Regions from separate parts of the Pelosinus sp. UFO1 genome, predicted to be linked through region 3. Evidence: riboswitches for the same ligand, from Rfam matches in the RefSeq annotation. Region 3 holds a riboswitch; each other region holds the start of a gene.
What was found. Region 3 has a riboswitch for cobalamin ahead of cobI (precorrin-2 C(20)-methyltransferase). Riboswitches for the same ligand answer to the same signal wherever they lie in the genome.
Positions count from the first base shown of each region.

Region 1: linked by a shared signal. The riboswitch ahead of UFO1_RS18815 (sirohydrochlorin cobaltochelatase) and the one ahead of cobI (precorrin-2 C(20)-methyltransferase) in region 3 are both predicted to bind cobalamin.
Region 2: linked by a shared signal. The riboswitch ahead of UFO1_RS05565 (nicotinate-nucleotide--dimethylbenzimidazole phosphoribosyltransferase) and the one ahead of cobI (precorrin-2 C(20)-methyltransferase) in region 3 are both predicted to bind cobalamin.

Region 1 is NZ_CP008852.1:3,978,537-3,986,315, forward strand. Features, by position in the region: gene UFO1_RS18795 (N-acetylmuramoyl-L-alanine amidase) at 1-85, opposite strand, end outside; gene UFO1_RS18800 (DUF6803 family protein) at 140-649, opposite strand; gene UFO1_RS18805 (heavy-metal-associated domain-containing protein) at 916-1,125, opposite strand; gene UFO1_RS18810 (hypothetical protein) at 1,738-2,487, opposite strand; gene UFO1_RS18815 (sirohydrochlorin cobaltochelatase) at 2,562-3,428, opposite strand; cobalamin riboswitch at 3,686-3,865, opposite strand; gene UFO1_RS18820 (isoprenylcysteine carboxylmethyltransferase family protein) at 3,947-4,600, opposite strand; gene lgt (prolipoprotein diacylglyceryl transferase) at 4,602-5,363, opposite strand; gene UFO1_RS18830 (hypothetical protein) at 5,587-6,021, opposite strand; gene UFO1_RS18835 (hypothetical protein) at 6,106-6,300, opposite strand; gene UFO1_RS18840 (DUF2933 domain-containing protein) at 6,350-6,610, opposite strand; gene UFO1_RS25490 (hypothetical protein) at 6,629-6,769, opposite strand; gene UFO1_RS18845 (sulfite exporter TauE/SafE family protein) at 7,220-7,779, opposite strand, start outside.
Region 2 is NZ_CP008852.1:1,249,463-1,257,241, forward strand. Features, by position in the region: gene UFO1_RS05540 (magnesium transporter CorA family protein) at 1-117, opposite strand, end outside; gene UFO1_RS05545 (EutN/CcmL family microcompartment protein) at 140-442, opposite strand; gene UFO1_RS05550 (iron-containing alcohol dehydrogenase) at 637-1,797, opposite strand; gene cobS (adenosylcobinamide-GDP ribazoletransferase) at 2,020-2,772, shown strand; gene cobC (alpha-ribazole phosphatase) at 2,904-3,509, shown strand; cobalamin riboswitch at 3,611-3,807, shown strand; gene UFO1_RS05565 (nicotinate-nucleotide--dimethylbenzimidazole phosphoribosyltransferase) at 3,920-4,957, shown strand; gene UFO1_RS05570 (PocR ligand-binding domain-containing protein) at 5,100-6,302, shown strand; gene UFO1_RS05575 (response regulator) at 6,327-7,779, shown strand, end outside.
Region 3 is NZ_CP008852.1:1,148,081-1,155,859, reverse strand. Features, by position in the region: gene UFO1_RS05140 (ABC transporter ATP-binding protein) at 1-395, opposite strand, end outside; gene UFO1_RS05135 (ABC transporter ATP-binding protein) at 424-1,215, opposite strand; gene UFO1_RS05130 (iron ABC transporter permease) at 1,215-2,231, opposite strand; gene UFO1_RS05125 (ABC transporter substrate-binding protein) at 2,221-3,189, opposite strand; gene cobI (precorrin-2 C(20)-methyltransferase) at 3,283-3,990, opposite strand; cobalamin riboswitch at 4,185-4,367, opposite strand; gene UFO1_RS05115 (SDR family NAD(P)-dependent oxidoreductase) at 4,423-5,190, opposite strand; gene UFO1_RS05110 (energy transducer TonB) at 5,429-6,175, opposite strand; gene UFO1_RS05105 (biopolymer transporter ExbD) at 6,181-6,591, opposite strand; gene UFO1_RS05100 (MotA/TolQ/ExbB proton channel family protein) at 6,578-7,222, opposite strand; gene UFO1_RS05095 (ABC transporter ATP-binding protein) at 7,298-7,779, opposite strand, start outside.

The sequences.
Region 1 (7,779 bases), 2.3 Mb from region 3:
ATTCCGCCACCAACCTAGTGTGAATGCAGGCAGCCTTTGCCCTCGTATGCTCCCCGGCACTAAAGCTGAAATGACCAAAAAGCAAAGCAGCCCCTCCTACAGGAAGGGCTGCTTTGCTTTTAACGAATTATTTTAACTTTTATTGTCCCATATGTTGCATATGTTGCATATTTCCACCAACAGCATTGGGATTCCATCCCATAATAGTTGGATCAACCATCCCAAAAATCATGGCTACGTGAGCAACAACGAGAAACACGGTCAATAGAATGAAATGGAGCTTCATCTTTTCATCATCAGATTTGCTCTTGCCGATTACACCGAGTTCCAACAAAGCAATACCAAACAGCGGAATTACACCACTGAGATAAGCCCCTACCGCGAGTATATCAGCAATGCCGCGCCACTGAATAGTAGGAACAACAGTGGTTGTTAAGTTGAGAAAGACGCCTAGAAAGTAAAACCCTAGAAAAATACCAATCACCTTATTGGCTGTTCTCCATCCACCAGCATTGGACCCACGAAGGAAGACTGTGAAAAATTCAGTTGCAACAAGTGCTTCCGCCAGAGCCACAGGAATCACCATATACAAAATTAAATTCCAAGGCTGATTGACAGCCAGCAATTCCATATAGTGTGTCATAACCATAACAATAAACACCATCCTTAATAAACTTATATTGATATTATACAAATAAAATGTGAAGATCTTGTGAAGAAACGATGAAGAACTTATGAAGTTGTGCAGATTTCATCCTGCTAACATAGATTCAGCCCCCACCCAGAGGCTGCTCTCCTTGATGATGTGACAATCACTAAAATGCTTATCTAACTTACGTACGATTGATATCGCTGACGACCTCTTTTCGTGGTTGAGATATAAAACGGATGCCATCCCTGGCATCCGCCTAACTATTAAGCAACTACAACATAGCCAGCCTCTTCTACCGCTTGATGAAGATCGGCAATCGCGGCAAAACCTGTCACCACTGCTTCTTTTCTGTCCAAATCAACATAGGCGCTTGCAACGCCTGCAACTTCTTTAAGAGCATTCTCGACGGCCATCTTACAATGACCACAAGACATTCCTTCGATTTTTATTACTGTTTCACCAGTTTGACCCATTTCATTCACCTCCCCTCTTACCTGTAGTGCTTTATCCGAAGACCAAGTCACTCTAAAGGTCTCTGGACATGATTTGTGAAATTGTTTTAAAACATTCATCATTTTCCTTGTCTACTAGCACATACTCATCCCTCTTTATACTATACCCCCGTATAGTATAATTTAAGTATATGATAATGTTTTCATCTAGTCAATACCCTATAGTGACCCAAAAGATGGCGTTGCCGTGCGGCCAATATACCAGCACTCACTACCACCTGCCGCAAAAAAAGCTGCCTTTACCGGCAGCTTTACTGGAAGAACTTTGACTGCAAGACACTACTTATTTAATGGTGTTTAAGCTTGTCTAGTCTTGCATAGGTAATTTTTTTAAACTCTTCAAATAAAACGTCCTGAACTATTTCGCTAATGGATCAGGTACATGGTTTTCGTGCCCGAGACAATAGCGGAATGGTGATCGTTCTTTTATGAGTATGAAAACATCACTATCTTTCGCTCTTCGCCATTATGTGATAGTCGCCAGCGTGATTTATGAGATGATTTTTACTTCTCCGCCCCAGGAAATCGTAATCCCCTAAGACAGCCATACGTAATGTCTGCCCAGACAATACATTAGGTCAGGGTTAAAGTGGGCAGCAAGTCGCTCTGGCCTATTAAGAAAATGATGCCAACTGCAATACTATATAACGCCGTAGTGCTTGCTAATATTACATAGACTTTTGGATTTTTTGCAGCTTGTGCATAACCATTTAAGAGAAGAAGGATTAACACAGTTTGCGCTATAAATAAACCAATAATAAATGCTAACACGGCTGTAAGTCCTAAAGCTACCGTACCAGCTCCTGCGGCCGCAGTAAATAATAAGATTTGTGTTCCAGTTTCTCCTCCAATTCCGTGAAGTATTCCTATACAGCAAGCACTACGAGCACCCAGGTCAACTGAAAAATCTTGCTGCACTGGAGTACTTACTGGTTTAAATTTTGATTTTAACCAATATGATATTTTCCTTATCCCCATAAAAAGCAATGTCCATCTACTAAGTAATACTTGCTCATCCTTCCGATTAAAAAGAGCCACAATTAACCAAATGCCCAAACCAATTAAGATAATCCCAACAATGCGTTCTATAACTCCATCTACCCATTCTGGTAATACATTTCCGAGTAAAATTGCAGCACTACCGAACACTAAATTAACCAACGCATGACCCATTACATAGTAAAGTGATAAGAAGAAACTTTTTTTCTTCGTATCTTCTGCTCCAATAAAATCGGTGATAGCGGCGATATGATCCCAATCGATTGCATGCCTAAGCCCGAGTACAAAACCTAACCCAATTATAGCGCCAATTTCGGCATTCATCTTTTTAATCTCCTTTAATTCAGCCCACAGGCATCTATCTCATGAAATTACATAATAGTATGACCGGTTTAAAACTAGTGTTTTTTAGCTTTATGCACGATCAGTTGATCAATAGCATCTTTTAGATGCTGTACATAAATATCCTGGATAGCTAGATTTTCGCCCAAGCCGTGGAAATATATATCAACATTAAACCCAGCTTTAAGTAATTGGGATTTAGCAGAATCTTCTTCATCACCAGCCATGTCTTTAGTGGCATGGTCGCCAGCTACCAGCATAAATGGCAACAAAGTCAAGTTCTTCACCTTTTTACTTTTCAATTTTTCAATAACGCTATCCAGTGCTGGGAAACCTTCGACAGTATATACAAAAATATTATTCAACCCGGCTTCTTCTAATTTTATTTGTAAAGCGGCATAAGCAGTATTAGCAGGATGTACTCCCCCATGACCCATAAGCACTATCGCTTCCTGGTCTCTTAACTTAGGTAGTTGCGTTTCAACAGCCTTAATGGCAATCAGGTAATCGTCTGGGTTGCCTTTCTGTCCCATATAATAAAGAAGTGGACGGCCAAGAGTAATCTTATCAAACACTTTAGTATGAGCAAAATGTACAGAAACCGCTCTTAACTTTTCATATTCTTCAGCAGCGGCCACATATAGTGGCTGGATGAATACTTCTTTATATCCCTCAGCTTGCAATCTTTCAAGCGCTTGCTTTTCCGTATCAATTAGAATACCATCTCGCTCAGCCAATTTCTTAATGACAATACGGGAAGTAAACGCCCGACGTACCTCGTAATTAGGGAAGGTAACTCTGATTTTGCTTTCTGTACTTTCAATGGCCATTTTCAACGTATCAAGATAAGTAGTTCCAAAGCTAACAACTAAAATAGCCCTTTTATCCGCCAAACAGTTGACGGTACTAGCTGTTTTTTCCATTATAAATTCCTCCAATTATTATAGCTAAATACCAAATGATGAATATTGGGGTAGATTTTCATGCAACATACTAACTTCCGCTCCCCAAGATGGAATCGTCAATACACTACGTAAAAAAAATAATCTCCCATCCAAGAACGGGAGACGTAATATAAGCCAGGCAAAGTTATATCGATAAAAATCCCTGCGAAAAAACGCAACGATGAAATATTGTACAACAGCATGTACTTAAATCCCCTCCCCATCGCTCGTGGGTAAACGGTGACTATTAAATAGGCAGTTCTTCTGACTTAGGATCGTAACATTCCTGCGCCTTCCCAAAACTATTATTTCAGTGACATCATGCAGGTTTGCTCCCCTTTACAGCGGCGGGACCGTGTTGGATTTACACCAACTTCCCTATTAAGCCCGTAGGCACCTATCTTACTATATTTAGTTAAGAAAATCCTATTTAAAGTTACTATCAATATCTAACGTTGTCAAGCTTTTGTTCAATACAAACCGTGTATCAAAACTTTTTACTTATCCTGCTTACTCCCAATTAGGCCCCTTCGACCTAATCTGGGGAAAAAACGTGGAGTCACTGCCGCATAGGCGGCATAGTCTTCACCAAATTGTTCCATTGCTTCCCGTTCTTCTTGCCTAGCCAACCAAATATACATCCGCACAAGAATAGGGAACATAGCCAATGTTAACAGCGTTGGCCACTGCAGCAAGAAACCCAACAGGATCACGATAAAAGCAATATATTGAGGATGACGCACATAGGCATAAGGACCATTCACTGCGATCACACCCCTACGCTGGGCACTGTGCAAAAATCTCCATGTAAAACCAAGAAAGATAAGCCCCCCAAAAATAAACCAGTTACTTAATTCGTGAATAGGATTGTGGTGGGGATCACCTGTTAGTCCCAGCAATGTATACCAAAGGTGTCCGGCATCATGAGAAAAGAGATTGATTTGTGGATAGTGGCTCCCCAGCCACCCGGAAAGTAAATAAATACTCAAAGGAAAACCATACATCTCTGCAAATAGCGCTACAATAAAAGCGGAAAAGGTACCAAAGGAACGCCAATCCCGACCAGAACGCGGACGAGTAAAACTAAAGGCAAAAATAATAAAGATAAGCGAATTGATGACCACAATTGGCCATAGTCCATAATCTGACATGTTATTCAGTCTCTCCTTTCCGATACCACAACCATAAGCTACTAGCAAGCATTGCCGTTAACAGCGCCGTCATTTGCGCCACTTTAAGACCGCCAAATAGTAAGCTATCCGTACGTAAAAATTCCAAACCAAATCGGGCCAGGGAATAGAGAATGAAATAGGTTATTGCCACCTGTCCATCAAACTGTTTCCGACGGAATATATACAGTAGGACGGCTAGAATCATGAGATCAAACCCAGCCTCAAATAGTTCGGCTGGCACCAATGGCATTGCTCCCCATGCTTGATATGCCGATGTTCCCGGCTGATAGACAACGCCATACCAGGCAGTTGTCGGCTTTCCATAGGCATCACCGTTTAATAAACAGCCAATACGCCCAATAGCCTGCCCTAGGATAAGACCTGGTGTACTAATATCGGCAAAACGCCGGAAGGATAATCCTTTACTTCGGAAATACCATCCCGCCAGCAATAAATTGGCTATCACCGCTCCCTGAATGGAGAGCCCCCCCTGCCAAAACATCAACGCCTGCAAAGGATTGCTGCTATAGTCTTGCCAAGAGAAGACAACTTCCCAAACGCGTGCTCCTAAAAATCCTGCTATTACACCATATAAAACATATTCTTGCAATAGCTCTGCCGAAAACTCACTGTTTCTTGCTAGGCGTGTCGCTAGCCACAAGCCGGCAAATACTCCTAAAGCTACCATAAGTCCCCAGGCGCGAAATTCCAAACCACCAATACTAAATAAGATGGGATACATGATCCTTCCCCCCCGTTCTATATCCTTCGCCTATTCTAGGCTACGTTAATTTCATCTACCATCAAGTGGAGTTATGCCCGCTTCCAGCAGGAATACGGGCAGCTCCATGTATATAAAAGACCTCCTGGCAAACCAAGATGATCTGTCATGTCATTACTATCAATCCACCGATTTCATGATCCAAGCTGGCGCTTTATAGCGCCAGCTTAGATGGACAAATAAACTAGGATGGGTGATGAGCATTATGATCGACGGTATCGGGTGCATTAGATGGTGTACTGAACTGCGAAACCGAATTATCATTTTGGTCATTGATGTCTATCGAATTAACCAAGTCACGCATGATCTGCCGCATTTCCGGATCACTTGCCAGCATTTGCTTCATCGTGGCCTGCATTTCTGGCTGCTTCATCATCCCTTTCATTGTCTCTTGCATATCACTGCTTTTCATCATATCCACGCATTGTTTTTGCATTTCAGGCGAATTCATCATTTCCATATTATCCTTTTGTCCATTTTGCATCATCTTGCCTTGCATAACTGGCGGTTTGTCAGCAATTTTCTCCGCCGCACTTCCCACATTAGTACCCATTAGCAAACCAGCGGCAGAAATAGCAAAAACCCCACCCATAATCCAACTTGTCATTCTTTTTTTCATAATTATTTATCCTCCTTCAAAATCTTATTATCAATATAACTAAGCCTATAGTTATAGGCAAAGGGTGAGTAACTCAGATCAAAATTAGATTTCCACCAAAGCATATTGAAACCAAAGGCCTCTGCGCTCTAAAATCCGCCGTACCTGTCCAGTGGTAATCAAGGTACGCGGGTCGTACAGCGAATAGCGTTTTTTTAACAAGCGCTCTAGCTTCGTTGTAATAGCAAAAAAATGTTTTGAATCTGCTTTTTCATATGCTTCAACAATCAATGCTTCCATAGTACTTTCCTCCTTACGTCTTATATTTAAAATGTCAGTGTACCAATCACTAACTAGATTGCTTTTCATCCTCCGCTTTTTTACCCATGCTCCTCATCATGAAAAAATGCATCAGCGGACACATGAGAAGCACCAAGTAATTGGCTGATCCTTCATAACCACTTTGTTTGAGCAGCAGAACCAGACCGAGGGGAGCCAAGCAGCATACCATCATCATCACCATATGCTTCCAACCACCACCGCAGCCCTGATGTTGCGCGTGGCTGGTTTCTTGTCCTTTGATTTGAGACACTTGTTTATATTGATCCATCCTATTTTCCTCCCTTGATTAAGAATGCATAATCATCGCTATTGCTATAAAGACTGTGCCCCAAGCACCCCATTGCAATAATGTCAGCACTCCCTTTTGCCATGGAGTATATTCTACGCTGCCTTCGATTATTTCCGGCGATTTATTGTTTTCTTCCATTCTATATTCCTCCATCTAGCTGATGAACTTTGTATTGTCCTTATCTTACCATGCTGTTATGAAGAACCTGTGAAGAACTCTTGAAGAACTTCTGTTTTTTAAGATACTAAGAAATGCACGTATATTCTCTCATAAGAAAAGACTTGGCTTGTGCCAAGTCCTCAGACGCAGGCAGAAGCCTTAGTCGTTCTTACTTGGAATCAAGAAAGTGTTATACTTTCTGATTCCGTAAAAAAAGCCTCGGCAATGCCTAGGCAGTGTTATTGCACTATATATAAAGGAAACAGAAGATTTAGATTCACTCGGCTCAGTACAATTTTCTCGTATGCTGATATTGGCAATTTTAGTGGTATATGATAAAAAGGCAAAGTTCAATTGAACTCTGCCTCGCCCAAACGAGCATTTTATGAAGTACTGGATGCCATCCAAAAGATCTTTGGTTTGAAATGTTTACAAAAATTTTGATCTGACGTTTTCCAGGTCAGTCGTAGCAAGATTATCAACCACTTCGATAACACCAATAATTTTGCGGTCCTTATAAATCCCAAAAGTACCAACCTCATCTTGCCGAAAGTCTATCTCTTTGATTTCTTGTTTTCCTGCAAACGAAGAAACAACTTTCTTTTGTTTGTAATCAACAATATTCCAGTTCCCAACAGCATTATCAAATTCGGCGAGGTCGATTTTGATTTTTGCAAGGGTCTGTTTTTGGATAACGACCACCAGTGGTTCAAATTCATACCCGATACCTTTTATCGACACGGTTTGTAGCTTATTACTGATTGTGGCTTTACGAATAAGCCTTTCTGTTGAAACCTTAGCAATATCATCGCCATAGATACTTTCAACTTGCGTACCACCGGTACTGCAGCATCCGCCTACTGATGAGGCAACAGATGTTTTATCTTTAGTAACATCAATGGCGCTGACATCATCCACCACCTTAATGACGCCTCGAATCATTCCCATCCAACAACTAAAGCTTATGTCTTGATCTTGTGGCGTAAATT
Region 2 (7,779 bases), 100 kb from region 3:
AATTTCTTCAGTTGTTGGATTGGTTAACTTCACCCAAACCCCTTTTTCCAGGGAATCTAGGGTATCAAATGAAACTTCTTGTAGTTTTTCTTGTAGTGTTTTATATACTGTCAGCATGATTTCTCCTTATTTTCTCATCCTATCCCTTTTGCACCCAATATTGTGCTTTCGAAATGCCTTCTAAATCAATATTGTCTACAATTCCAACAATAGCTGCATCAACAGGGCTGTTATCGCTATTCATTACACGGCGTGCAGAGCTTCCCGTTGATACTAAGACGGTCTCGCCATTTCCTGCACCAACAGTATCGACTGCAACCTGCAAACTAATGGTGTTCATACCGTCTAAATTTAAAGGTTGGACCACCAAAAGTTTACTTCCAACTAAGTTTTCATTTTTAGTTGGTGCCACAACTGTTCCGACAACCTTACCAAGCCACATGAGAATTCCTCCTACATACGAATACTATGCAATCATTACTAGTTATTTGTTTCTGATGTAATTCTTTTGACAAAAGGAGATGGTTTCCTTTGTATTATATTGTGAGACCATAGAATATTCTTGTTTTCGTATAAAAAATGAGAAGGCCCTTATTGGTTAAGGGGACTTCTCATTTTTATAAAACCTAGGTGTATTTATATTGAAGCTTTAAAAATATCTTCTATTTCTTGTTGTGTGCCTTGACGTGGGTTCGTCAGACAACATACATCCATAAGAGCATTCGCTGCAAGGGTGGGAAGATCTTTTTCATTAAAGCCACGGACGTCAGAAAGATTTTTAGGGATGCCAAGGTCTTTAATAAGATCTTTAATAGCATCTACCGCTAGCAAAGCGGCAGATTCGTCGGATAAATCTCTAATGTCCTTGCCTAAAGCTTGGGCAATTTCTGCATATTTTTTAGGGACAGCATGAAGATTATAGTTGGCAACAGCAGGTAACATAATTGCATTTGCTAATCCATGGGGTAGATTATAAAAACCGCCTAACTGGTGAGCCAGGGCATGTACATACCCTAAGCTCGCATTATTAAAGGCAATACCTGCTAGATACTCTGCATAGACCATCATTTCTCTTGCTTTAAGGTCATTGCCGTTTTTGACGGCGGTTTTAAGATGGGCTGCAATGAGCTCAATTGCTTTTAATGCCTTGCAATCTGTAACGGGCGTTGCATTTGTCGATACATAGGCTTCGATAGCATGGGTTAAAGCATCGATGCCAGTGGCTGCAGTAAGGCTAGGTGGCATTGCTAGCATAAGTTCCGCATCGTTTACTGCAATGATAGGCGTAACATGCCAATCGGTAATGGTCATTTTTACATGATTTTCTTCATCCGTTATTACGCAAAAACGAGTTAGCTCACTTCCTGTACCAGCAGTAGTATTGACCGCAATCAGCGGTGCTGAAGGTTTTTTGGATTTATTCATACCAACATAGTTTTTAATTTCTCCACCATTTGTTGCTAATAAGGCAATGGCTTTAGCGCAGTCGTGCGGGGAACCTCCGCCAAAGGATATAAGAAAATCACAGCCGTTATCTTTAAATAACTTTAGTCCATAATCAACTTGAGGGATGGTTGGATTTGGTGAAACGTCATCGTAGATAATAAAGAATATGCCAGCATTTGTTAAGAGCTCTGTTAATTTATCAATTAATTTGATTTCAACTAATACTTTATCGCTGACAATCAGAGCTTTTCTAAATGCCATAGGTTTAATATAAGTTATAATTTGTTCCAAGCAGCCAACGCCTAAAATACTAATCGGTGTCATAAAGTATTCATAAATCTTTTTATTCATAAGGGTATATCCTCCTCATTCCTATTTTATTAAACCATAACACTGCTGTTTTAATTCAGCAAGGTTTGTCATGGAAGCTTTTCACATTTGAGCAATAAATCAATACAACATAACAAAGGAGACCCATAATAAGGTTGTATAATAGTATTATCACTTTGTTATGTAGTAAGGGGAGCGGAAATGCAGACTTTTGGCTAGTTTTTATTAAGGGGAGGTGGAGGATTGTTGGGGAATGTGATTGAGGACTTTCTCACTGGCTTACAGTTTTTAACGCGGATTTCTATTAAAACAAAAAAACAGTGGTCACCCGATAGCTTTAGCCGTAGTGTTAAATTCTTTCCCATTATAGGTGGTATCATAGGTTTATTATTAACGGGAATTGTTTATGGGGCACAAAATTTTTGGGGTGTAAAGTTACCGTTACACCTTATGGCCGTGAGTATAATTCTAATTGAAATTATCATTACTGGCGGATTGCACTGTGACGGATTAATGGATACAGTAGATGGTGTTTTTTCGGGGAAATCTAGGGAAAGAATGTTAGAAATTATGAAGGATAGCAGAGTTGGCGCTTTTGGTGCCATGTCCTTCTGTCTGTTGATTGTAATGAAATATTCATTAATTTTAGACATTGAACCGGTGCTGCTGCCGATAGCGATATTTGTAATGCCGATCATAGGTAGAACTGCTGTTGTCATGGCGATTACTCTATACCCTTATGCTAGGGCTGATGGACTAGGTAAAGGACTTAGTCAATGCGAACATAAAAATACTCTTTATATAGCAGGTCTAATAGCAATTTTATTATTAGTTCCTTTCGGTAAACTTGTTTTACTTAGTAGTGGGGTAGCAATTGCCTTTGCCATCCTTGTTGCTGAATATGTCAATAAACGTTTAGGCGGCTTAACAGGTGATGTATATGGGGCAGTTGTTGAACTGACAGAACTTGTAGCTCTAGTAGTATTTCTTTTTTAGTTTTCATATGTAGTAAAGCTAGTGTAATTTTTATAATAATTATATCTTTCGTTGTGTTAGTGAACAAATTAATACCTATAGAATATACCTTTGTAAGGTGAATAATTTTAAAGCAAGGAAGGGGTGAGGCGTTGACTAAAGTAATTTACGTTAGACATGGTCAAACTTCTTGGAATAAGGCAAAAAAGTACCAAGGGCATAGTGACATTCCCTTAAATGAAAAAGGATTAGAACAAGCCCAATTGGTAGGAAAGCGGCTTGCTAAGGAAAATATAAGTGCAGTTTATAGTAGTGATTTATCCCGTGCAGCTCAGACGGCAAATATCATCGCTCGGTATCATAATTTGCAAGGGATAAAGATAAAAGGATTTCGCGAAATAAACTTTGGCTTGTGGGAAGGGTGTACCTATGCCGAAATTATGGCGCTTTGGCCTGAGGCTTTAACAAGCATGTATTCTTCCCCAGGAGCAATTAAAGCGCCAGAAGGAGAAAGTTTTCTGGATCTTAAATGGAGGGCGAAGGGGGCCTTAAGCCAATGTATTAAGGCGCATGAAGAGGAAACGATTGTGATTGTATGTCATGGAGGCACAATGAGAGTACTGCTTTGTGATGCATTGCAGTTAAGTCTAGATAAGATGTGGTCTATCCGTCAAGATAGTACAGGAATTAATATCATTGAGTACTTTAGTAACCAGCCAATTCTTTCCTTGGTCAACGATACTTGCCATTTAAAATAAGGTTAGATGGGACATTTTTTACCATCTACCCTACTATCTTGCTAACATACTTGTTACACATAGGAGAACAGGTTTCATTGTAGAACTACTGTGACAACTGAATAATTTGCCACCAAACAGGTGCCTCTTACGTAAAGAGGAGAATAGGGAAGTTCGGAAGGATTGTAAAGATCCTTAAACGACGCGGTCGCGCCACTGTAATCGGGGAGATACTCTTACATTGCCACCAGGAAACTGGGAAGGCGTAAGGTTTTATGATCCGTAAGTCAGGAGACCTGCCTGTTATGGCTGTCATTTACCTCCGCGTAAGGGGTAATGCCAGAAGGATGGGATTTTTTATAAAATACCTAGCCTTTTGGGCTAGGTATTTTTATATTTAAAAATGATATGAAAATAAAGGAGGAGTAAAAATGGATTTGGAAAAAAAGGTTGATGAGTTGCTGAACGGAGCAGCAAAACCTCGAGAAAGTTTGGGCCTACTAGAAAAATATTTAAAAAAAATCATCTTGTCTTGGGGAAAGATCAATCCAGAAATGAAGCCTCATCATATAATTTTTGCAGCAGATAACGGTGTGGTAGAAGAGGGAACTGCCAATGACCCGATCGAGATTACTTATTTGCAAACGAAAAATATGGCAGCAGGTCATGCCACGATCAGTTGTTTTTGTCGGCACAATCAAATACCTTATAGCGTAGTTGACATTGGAATTAATAATAAATTAGAAGCTGGTATTAATCGTAAAGTTGCCTTAGGTACTAAAAACTTTATGAAAGAAGAAGCTATGAGTCAGGCTGAATTTGAACAAGCTTGGGATGTGGGCAAAGAAATGGTTCAGCATTTGGTTGAGGAAGGTTATAACCTAATTTCTTTTGGTGAAATGGGAATTGGCAATACCACAACCTCATCAGCAGTGCTTCATGCTTTAACGGGAATGTTACCCGAATTTGTGGTAGGTTATGGGGCTGCCTTAAATGATAATGAATTATTAAAAAGAAAACGGAATGTGGTTGCAAAAGGGGTAGAACGCCATAAAGCCCAAATGAATACTGTAAAAGATATTTTACGTTGTGTAGGGGGATTTGATATTGTTGCTATCTGTGCCGGCATGTTAGAGTGCGCAAGACTCAGGATACCCTTTGTAATAGATGGATTTATAACAGCAGTTGCCTATGCTTGTGCAGCGCGCATCGATGGTACTATTGAAAAACATGCGATTCCATCACATATGTCAAAGGAACCTGGGATGGCCTACTCACTGATGTTGGGAAATATTCTAGCAGAGGATGTATTAATCCGGGCAAATATGGCATTAGGGGAAGGAACAGGTGCTGTTCTTATGGTTTCTATGTTAAAGACAATGTCTTACACAATTCATAATATGGCAAGAATGTCTGATTTTGTGTTAAGTGAGCCTGTGCCTGCTCCCAACCAGGTTGTTGCCATGTAAAGATTGCCTTTACTTGCTAGAATATAGTAATTTATTGCTGTTAGCAGGAACTAGTTTGCTCTTTAGCTAATACTCCTCATATAAAATAGCAAAAAAGTGATATGATGCTGAAGTCTTATGAGGGGGTCTTCTAGTGCAAACAATGAATGGATTTACCTTAGGTGAAATTGTAAATACTCAGATTTTACAGGAAATTCAGGATAAATTCTCAGAAGCTACTGGGTTAGCGTCCGTAATTGTAGACCCTGAAGGAAATCCTATTACCAATCCTAGTAATTTTACGAAATTTTGCACTTATATCCGATCTTGTTCTGAAGGGTTTGCCCGTTGCACCCAATGTGATGATAGAGGAGGGCGGGGTAACCAAAAGCCCTCTGTCTATCGCTGTCATAATGGTTTAACCGATTTGGCGGCACCAATCATTGTAAACAATGAGTATATAGGGGCTTTTCTTGCAGGACAAGTTATTCTTGCACAAGCGGACTATGATACGAAAGCTGAAATGTTTGAGCGAACAGCTAACCTAGGATTGGATTCAGAATTATTGTCAGAGTTTTTTGATATTATAGAGGTTGTACCAGAAAAAAGAATTAAAGCAGCAGCAGACCTAATTTATATCATGTCAAATTATATTGTAGAAATTGGTGTAGCGAATATTGCGAGTAAGCAGCTAGTAAAAGAAGTAAAGGTGAAAGCGGAACTTGAGGCTATGCTGCGTGCTACGGAATTAAAGGCACTGCAATCTCAGGTTAATCCTCATTTTTTGTTTAATACATTAAATACAATTGCAAGATTGGCTATGCTAGAGGGAGCAAGTCAAACACAAGAAGTAGTTTATGCGTTATCAGATCTGCTTCGGAATAATTTAAGAGACATTGAAATTTTACGAAGCTTAGAACAAGAAGTAAAATCCATCAGAGATTATCTGTTGATACAGAAAGTACGTTTTGGAGAACGTATTGAGACTTATATTGAGGTAGATCCTTTGATAATGGAAACGAAGATTCCTCCTCTTACTCTTCAACCTTTAGTTGAAAATGCGATTATTCATGGTTTGGAAAACAAAGTAGAGGGCGGAGTCGTTCGTGTAAGTGGAAAAATTGAAGGAAATGACGTAGTTCTCCTTGTGAGTGATACTGGGGACGGTGTTTCAGCAGAGGATATTCGTACTATTTTCCATGCGGAAAAGCGCAAGCAAATTCATGGTCAAACGACGGGACTTGGAATCATTAATGTTCACAAGCGAATTCAGCATTATTTTGGTAACGAATATGGCCTTACCATGGAGAGTAAAGTAGGGGAAGGAACTAACATTTACATTCGAATTCCCTACTGTTCCTTATAAGAGAGTCTACCAGAGGAGAAAAGAATGTATACATTATTGATCGCAGATGATGAACAATTAGAGCGGCAAGCATTACGATTTATTGTGGAGCAAAAATGTCCGAACATTCGGATCATAGGCGAAACAGGAGACGGAAAGAGTGCTGTTCAGATTGCTGCAATAGAAAAACCAGATATTGTTTTAATGGATATCCGTATGCCTGAAATGAATGGGTTAGAAGCAGCTAAGCGTATTCGATCAGCTTTACCAAACACAATCATTATCATGCTTACCGCTTTTGATGAATTTAGCTATGCAAAACAGGCGTTAACAATTGGGGTTGTTGAGTATTTACTAAAACCTGTTCGTCCAGACGATATAACCCGAACATTGTATCTTACCATAAATAAAGTAAATGAAATCAAAAGAAGACAACAGGAAGAAATTAATCTGCGAAAAAGCGTAGAAGAAGCTATGCCTTTTATCCAAATGTCATTTGTACACGATTTGGTTTCTGGTAATATTAAAGACGTTGAACATTTCCAGGAACGATCTCGGTTTTTAGGCATGAAGGTAGATCCTGGTGTTGTATTGGCTGTTGATGTTGATAATTTTAAGCAGCTGACCTCTAGTGATAGCGAGCTAGAAAAACAAATGATAAAGCAGCGAATTTACAAACTTATTTGCAGCGTTGCAGGTGACGATGCTTTAGTCACCCCTTTTGGCAGTGATAATCTGATCATTTTATTAGGATTTCTTCAGATAGACGATATTGAATCCATCCAGGAAAATACTAAGAAAACTGCAAGTGAGATACAAGAGTGTATTGCTCGGGAGATGAATATCAGTATTACCATTGGAATTGGTCGCTACTACTCTGACCCGAGGGATATCCACAAATCGTATCTTGAGGCATTACATGCCCAGCGGCAACGATTTTATTTAGGTGATAGCCAGATTATCCATGTTGATGATGTACCTTATTTACCAACAGGACCCTTTAATTATCCCTTTCATAATGAGAGAGCTGTGCTGGATAAGGTTCGCTGTGGTGATCGAAAACAGGCCAAAGAAGCTTTGCATGAATTACTAAACGGAATATTTACCAGCAAAGTTACGATTGATACAGTAAAAGCATGCGTACTTGAATTATTAATTGTTTTATCACGCTCAGCAGTAGAAGGCGGTGCCAATTTGGAGCAGCTTACCTTACTGAATTTTAATTGTATTAATCGATTAAATGAATGTACTAATAAAACACAAGTAGAGGCATGGATGTTTGATTCCTTGGATCGTTTTATGGATAATATGCTAGAAAATAGAAGCAGTATGAACCTTAGAGTTATTAATAAAGCCTGCGATTATATAGTAAAGAATTATCATAGAAACATATCCTTGGAAGAGGTTGCGCAAACAGTGCATTTAAGCCCTTTCTATTTTAGTAGGCTCTTCAAGCAGGAAAAAGGTTATAACTTTGTAGATTTTTTAACAAAAATTA
Region 3 (7,779 bases):
TTCTGTACCATATCATTTGCTCGATCATCGAGTTCCACATACTTTAGTAGCTCTTCAATTCTTTTTTTCCGCACCTCTGGTAACATATGATGCAGACGCCCATGAAGCTCAAGATTTTCTCTGGGAGTCAAATCGATATCCAAATTGAAATGCTGCGGGACTACGCCGATTACAGCTTTAATATGCTTTTCATCCTGAGATGCTTCCAAGCCATCAATGATAATTTTTCCAGCTGTTGGACGAGTTAGCATGGTTAGCACTCGAATAGTCGTTGTTTTTCCAGCTCCATTGGGTCCTAACAAGCCAAAAATTTCTCCTTTAGCAATGCTTAAGGATAAATTATCCACGGCAACCCGTTCACCAAAGCTCTTGCTAAAACCTTCTATTTGAATCATTTTACTATCCCCTACTTATCATCAAATCTTAGCCTATCTTACAGGTTAATCCCTGAATGATGACTACTGGCTTTCCTGCCTTATCGAGAATAACCTCACTCTCAACACCAAAAACTTCTCGTAAAGTATGTTCTGTAATGACTTCCCGAGGACTACCTGCAGCAAAAACCTGTCCATCTTGCACAACAACAACATAATCCGAATATCGAGCTGCATGATTAATGTCATGCAACACCATCACTACTGTAAGATGTTGCTCATTATTAAAGTTAGCTAACAGTTCCATTATTTCTAACTGATGACAAATATCAAGGTAGGTGGTTGGCTCATCCAAAAGCAAAATCTCAGGTTTTTGGGCCAAAGCCATCGCAATCCAAACCCTTTGCCGTTCACCGCCAGACAGGGTACTAACCACTCGATCGGCCATCTGGATAAGGCCTGTTTGCCGCAAGGCCCAACCTACACAATCATCATCTTGTTTTGATTTACCTTGCCACCAACTTTGGTGAGGAAAACGTCCAAATTCTACTAAATCCCTCACTGTTAAATCACTAGGTGCCTGGGGCGATTGAGGCAATACAGCCATTTTTTGAGCAAGGGTTTTCCCACTAAACTGCACTAAATTCTTATCATCTAGATATACACTACCCTTATTCGGTTTTATATTCCGAGATAAAACTTTAAGTAAGGTGCTTTTCCCTGAACCATTCGGACCTAAAATAGCAATAATCTTCCCTTCTTCTATTTCTACTGAAAGATTTTTCAACACTATTTCATCACCGAAACTTACAGATAGCCCCTCTCCTTTCATGAAGGTCATTAGGCATCCCTCCTTAATAAGTAGAGAAAAAAGGGCGCGCCTATAAAGGCCATAATGATTCCTACGGGAATTTCAATTGGGGAGAATGCAACTCTTGCCAAGGTATCACTTAAGGTAACAACTGCTACACCTAGTAAAGCGGAGGCAGGTAATAAATAACGATAATCAGAACCCACTAATAACCTCGCCGCGTGCGGTACGATAAGTCCGACAAAACCAAGTAAGCCTACCACACTAACAGCACTCGCTGCTAATAAGGCTGCCACTGCTGTCATAGCGATTCTAGAAGCTTCCACATTTAGCCCTAGCCCTCTGGCAATCTCGTCCCCTAAGTTTAATATATTTAGTCGTCTTGCTCCCAATATAGCTAAGATGCCACCAATAATCGTATAAGGCAATATAATATCTAAGTGAGGCCAACTACGAGCTGATAGGCCCCCTACCATCCACATCAATGCCCCATGAACCCGATCACTATAGAAAACCAATAAGGCAGAAATAGCAGAATTTAAAAAGGCTGATACAGCCACCCCAGCTAAGATAATGCGTACAGGGCGAATGCCACCTTTCCACGCTAATATATAGATAAAAACAGCGGCCACCATCGCTCCCATAAAAGCAACAGGCGTCACTAAATATTCCTTATGGGGAAACAGTACCATAATGCTTACACCAGCTAATCCCGCCCCCGAAGACACTCCAATAATATGAGGGTCCGCTAAAGGGTTTTTCATGACACCTTGAAGAATTGCCCCCGCTAAGGACAAATTAACCCCCACCAAGGCCCCCACTAAAGTCCGAGGCAATCGAATATTCCAAATTACTTGACGATTAGCCCCTGAATTATCCGAAAAAATGGCTGATACAATATCATTGACACTTATCGATAAGGATCCAACACGTAAACTGAGCAGGATGCCACCAAAAGCACAAACTGCGAATACTAGGATAATAAAAACTCGCCATTGACTCCGGTCACCAAGCATAGTATTAAAGAGATTGTTTCTATTTAACATTGCCATAAACCTCTGGATATACTACTTTGGCCATATATTCAACAGATTCATGAAAACGAATACCAGGATTTAGTTGAAATAATTCCCCTGGCAGAAAAAATACCTTTCCTGTCTTTACTGCTCGTAAACCGTTCCAGGCTGGATTACTTTCAATATCTGCTTTCATTCTTTTTTCAATTTCTGTCATATTCCCCATGGTTACCACCAAGATAATATCTGCATCGCCTTCCACCAATTTTTCTAAACTATAAGGAGTCACCTCGCCATCACCAACCATAGGGGTACTGTCTGCGGCAATGTTTTTGATTTTTAAAATGTTCGCCACATTACCAGCAATTGTATTTTCTAACTCTACTGTAACATTTTTCGCCGTCGCATGTAATATCACTACTCTTTTACTTTGTGCTGGCAGTTTGGCTGTTACTCCATTGATTTTTGTCTGCATTTCAGTAAGAAGACTCTGAGCCTGTTCTTGAGTACCAGCTATATCACCAAATAGTTTTACCTTTGCTAAAATATCATCATAGGTTTTCATTTTCAGAATCATAACAGGAATCTTACTGCTTTCCAATATAGGAACCAATTTATCATGAATTCCTTGAAAACCAATTACTAAATCAGGTTGCAATGCTAACACTTGCTCACTATTTACATTATAGACGAACCCTACTTCCGGAAGGTCTTGCGATGCGGGAAAGGTTTGAGGTGTCTTCGAGCTAGGCCGTCCTACTGCCTTGCCGCCGATACCGTATAACACATCTAAATAAGAAGTAGATAATACGACTATGCGTTGTGGCTTTTTGGGGAGTACCACTAAACGTCCCGCATCATCTGTCATTTGCAAATAATCACCAGATGATTTTGTTATTGCCTTATCTTGAGATTGAGAAGCACACCCTGTAAAAAGCAGCCCCATTACACTAAGTATACAAATCAAATAAGCAAATTTCCCTTTCACAACAATTCCCCTTTCATACATAAAAAATGGGAAAGGCCGGATAAAGCTATCCGGCGAAATCATTCATCCCTTTTTTATAATTCCATATAAGGCCTAGCCAAGTTTGCGTTTCTTTGCCAAAATTGTCGTCAAATAATTAACGTTTGTTCCATCAACTTCGCTTAAATTATAGCTTACCTGTTCATCAGGCAAACCACATTTGCTAATCATAACCGCATTATCACCAAAACCATACTGTTCCAGTTTTTCTACTACTTTTCCGAAGTTCTTATATACTTTCATCAATACAACATTATCAGAAATAGCTAATACTTTATCCATTTCTCCCTCTGCCATTGTAGCAGGAATAATGCTAATTACATCATTGCCCTCTGCTAAAGGTTGTCCTAGCTGACTGCCTATGGCACAAAAAGCAGGAACACCTGGTATGGTTTCGATCCCGTGTCCACAGTCCTTTAATAAACGATAAACATACATATATGTACTATAAAACATTGGATCCCCCAATGTTAAAAATACAACCTTTTTCCCTGCTTGCAGTTCTTTTAATATACTATTTTTATTATTTTCCCATGCATCTGCCAAAGTATCAGTATTGCTTACCATTGGGAAAACCAACTTTAATATCTCAACATCAGCTTTCAAATAGGGACGAGCAATGGATAGCGCCGTGCTGTCTTCTTTTTTCTCCGTTTTAGGAGCAATAACAACATCCGCATTTTTAATTACTTCTACTGCCTTTAATGTAAGTAATTGGGGATCCCCTGGTCCTACACCAACACCATAAAAAATTCCTGACATAACGTCCTCCTCAGCATGATTTGTAGTATGTTAAATATCTTGTAACAACAAAAAAACCTTCCGTTACATTAGCTGGAAGATTTCAATAAATACAATTATAGAACTCTGTAATCATGAAAAATCGTTGCCAAGGGCATTTTGATCTCGCATTCAGTACAATTGTACTAATCTCCTCCCCATCTCTCGCAGGTTATAACGGCGATTGCTATATAGGCAGTTCTCCTGGCTTTGAATCATTACTTATCCACACCTTCCCGAAAAATCATTTTCAGTGGCATAACTGTGGATTCGCTCCTCATTACAGTGGCGGGACCGCGCCGGATTTAAACCGACTTCCCTATTAAGCCCACAAGGGCACCTATACCGTCAATATTTAGTTTTCACTGTTCTCTTAGTAATAACTGTATAATAAATAATTTAACTTGTCAAGCATTAACAGGATGTCAATCCACCGTCAACGCTCCACACAGCCCCGTTAACAAAGGATGCTTGGTCTGATGCCAGAAAACAAATAACATTGGCAATCTCATGAGCCTCACCAATACGCCCAATGGGATAAATCGAGGACATATCGCGTAAATATTCCTGCGGGTTATCGACTCCTGCTAACTGCTGCTGCAGCATGGGGGTATCTACATCACCTGGACATACACAATTCGCACGAATTCCATAATGAATACTTTCTAAGGACAATGCCTTTGTAAAGGTCGTCACTGCACCTTTGGATGCACAATATGTTGTACACAAAGAATTTCCATTGATCCCTGCATCAGATGAAAGATTTACAATCGCCCCGCCCCCTCTTTGACGCAGGTGAGGTAAGGCATATTTACAAATAAAATAAGTTCCCTTTATATTCACATTCATCATGTTATCAAACTCATCTTCTGTCACTTCGCCAATAAGTTTCTCCATATAGATACCAGCAGAATTGATGACGATATCAAGACCACCAAACAAGGCCACTGCCTTGTCTATAACCTCTTGACATTGACTAGCTTTACGAATATCGCCTCGAATAAAGCATACTTGTTCCTCAAAACTAGCCAATTCTTGCAAGGCCATTTTCCCCTTTTCTTCCTGGCTTCCAATCAGAGTAACTTTTGCGCCTTGTGATAGCAATTGGCGCCCTGTTTCTAAACCAATACCAGAAGTACCGCCAGTAATAACGGCTACTTTTCCCTCAAAAGAATAATTCATAAGTCAGCTCCTGTTTGTTAAACATTAATATAGTATAGTAATAAAATCTATTTTTTAACCACAGAGATGCAGAGGACGCAGAGAAAAAATAGAAGAATCAAAAATCTACCGCAGTGTATTCTGCGCCACTGTGCTTATCCTCTTATTAATAGTCAAAGGAACGGATGGATGTTATTTCTATTATATACCATGACTCTACTTTTTTCCTATCTCTGCAAAGAACTTAACATGGGATTCTCTACTTCAACCGGAAGGAAATAGGCATTGTCGTGTAACACATAATACTGACATTCTCCTGATTTTTGGCAGGTATAAATCGCCATTGACGAACTGCTACTATTGCTGCCTCATCTAAAATACCATGCCCTGATGAATGATTCACGGTTATGTCTCCAGCCAAACCATTCGCTAATATTTGTATCTTCACGAGAACCGTACCTTCTAAACCTGCTGTTCGCGCTGTTTCAGGATAATCAGGATCTACCTTGGATAAAATGCTTGGCCTAGTGATCTGCTTATTTCCTGAATTACTACCAGAATTGCCATTCCCGCCTCCGCTATTGCCAGCAGTCCCCTTTCCTGATCCATTCCCAGTACCTCCATCAGTTGTACTTGTATTCGAAGAGTTGCTTCCTTGCCCATTGTCACTCATAGATTGAAATGTGGATGCCGCTTCAACCGCCACTACCGCTAAGTCTTCTGTCACAGCCACTGCTTTAGGAGCAACTGATAAGGCAGTAGTACTCTTTATAACGGTTGTGGTTTCAGGATAAGCAGCAGTTTGGGGCGTATTCTTTGCAACTGGTGATGATTCATTCGATTGTGCTCCTTCTGCCACTGTATCTGTTAGTAATTCTAATTCAATGTAGGTTTCGGAATCCATCAATGGAAAAAATCTACCTGCCAGCAAACCTACGATACCCAAAAGCAATATATGAAAAATCACAGAAATGACAATTGATTTACGCAAACGTGGTCGGATCATATCTTCTATTTTCCTTTCTGATCAGTAGCCACAGCCACTCTACGTGCCCCAGACAATTTTAGTTCATCTAACACTGCCACCACCTGACCATACTGCCCTTGCTTGTCTGCCCGCACTACAAATAGAATATCAGGTTGTTTTGCTAGCTCTGCATTAATACGTTTTTGTAATAATGAGAGTGGGATTTCCTCCTGCTCAAACATGACTCTGCCATCTTTTAAAACTGTAATGTTACTATTTTTCGTTATTTCTTGTTGAACCGCAGTAGCTTGCGGCAAGTTGATTGGAATGGTATGTTGCTCCACCATATATAAGGTACTCATCATAAAAAAAACTAATAAAAAAAAGATAATATCAATCATCGGAATAATCATTAATGCTGGTTGATTTTCAATGCGTAAACTACGCAATTTCATGACTTTTCCTCCGAGTTTCTTTTATATAAAGTCGAGTTATCACTATTGTATAGACTTGTTCCATATCCGTAACCAATTTATCCAAACGATGGGTAAAATAGCTGTGCACGACTAACGCCATAATGGCTACAATTAATCCAGTGGCCGTTGCAACTAAGGCTTCACCTACTCCTCCTGTAATCGCCATGGGCTGCCCATTTTTTACATTGAAAATACTAAAAGAATTAATCATACCAATGACAGTTCCTAACAAGCCTAATAAAGGAGATAAGGTAACAATAGAGCTTAGATAATTTAAATATTCTCGTAATCTAGCTGCTAACAATGCCGCTGTACCATCCATGGCCTTTTCTATATTACTCTCTTTTTGATATGCTAGTAATCCTTCTGCCCCTAAAATTCCAATCACAGCTGTCGTTTGTCCGCACAAATGCTGTGCTTCTGCTAATTTTTCTTGTTCCAATAAAGGTTTTAGTTTTTCAATAAATGCTTGGGAGTCCGTAGACATCTGTTTATAATAGAAAAATCGTTCCACACCAATCGCTACTACAGCTAAAGAACATCCTACAATCACATACATGACTGGACCACCTTTAGCAAATAAAGACATACATTGTGACAAAAAATCCATATTATTTACTCTCCCGTCCTAATATCTCATCAGATATTATTTGCAAACTAACTAACTAACTAACTAACTAACTAACTAACTACAAAACGTCTCGATAAAATTCAGCGATGTCATCAAGGTTACTTGAGGAATTTTTAACAACTTATAATAGGTTTCAATCCCTTGTCCTTGCAAAAAATCCCGCTCTTCAATCGGCGTATCTTCAATAATAACTAATTTTTTAGCGCAAAAAGCGGCATGTAAATTGTCTATATTTTGCTCTCCCCAGGCTACATTTGATAATACTACCCAATCTGCTTGCGCAATTTGGGCACGGTTTTTTTGCGCAGACAACGTATCAATCTTAGAAAAGGGTTGACTTACTACGGAGGGTATATGAAAAGCTTCAGCTATGATAGCATCGGTATCACTAGGATGAAGGACGCCTATCGTCAAATGATAACCATTTTCATATAATCTGCGAATAATTTTTGTGCCTGAACCACCACCGCATATCACATGTACAGTAGTGCCTCTACTTTGCTTATTAACCGATGTATAGGTATGGAAGTCTAAAC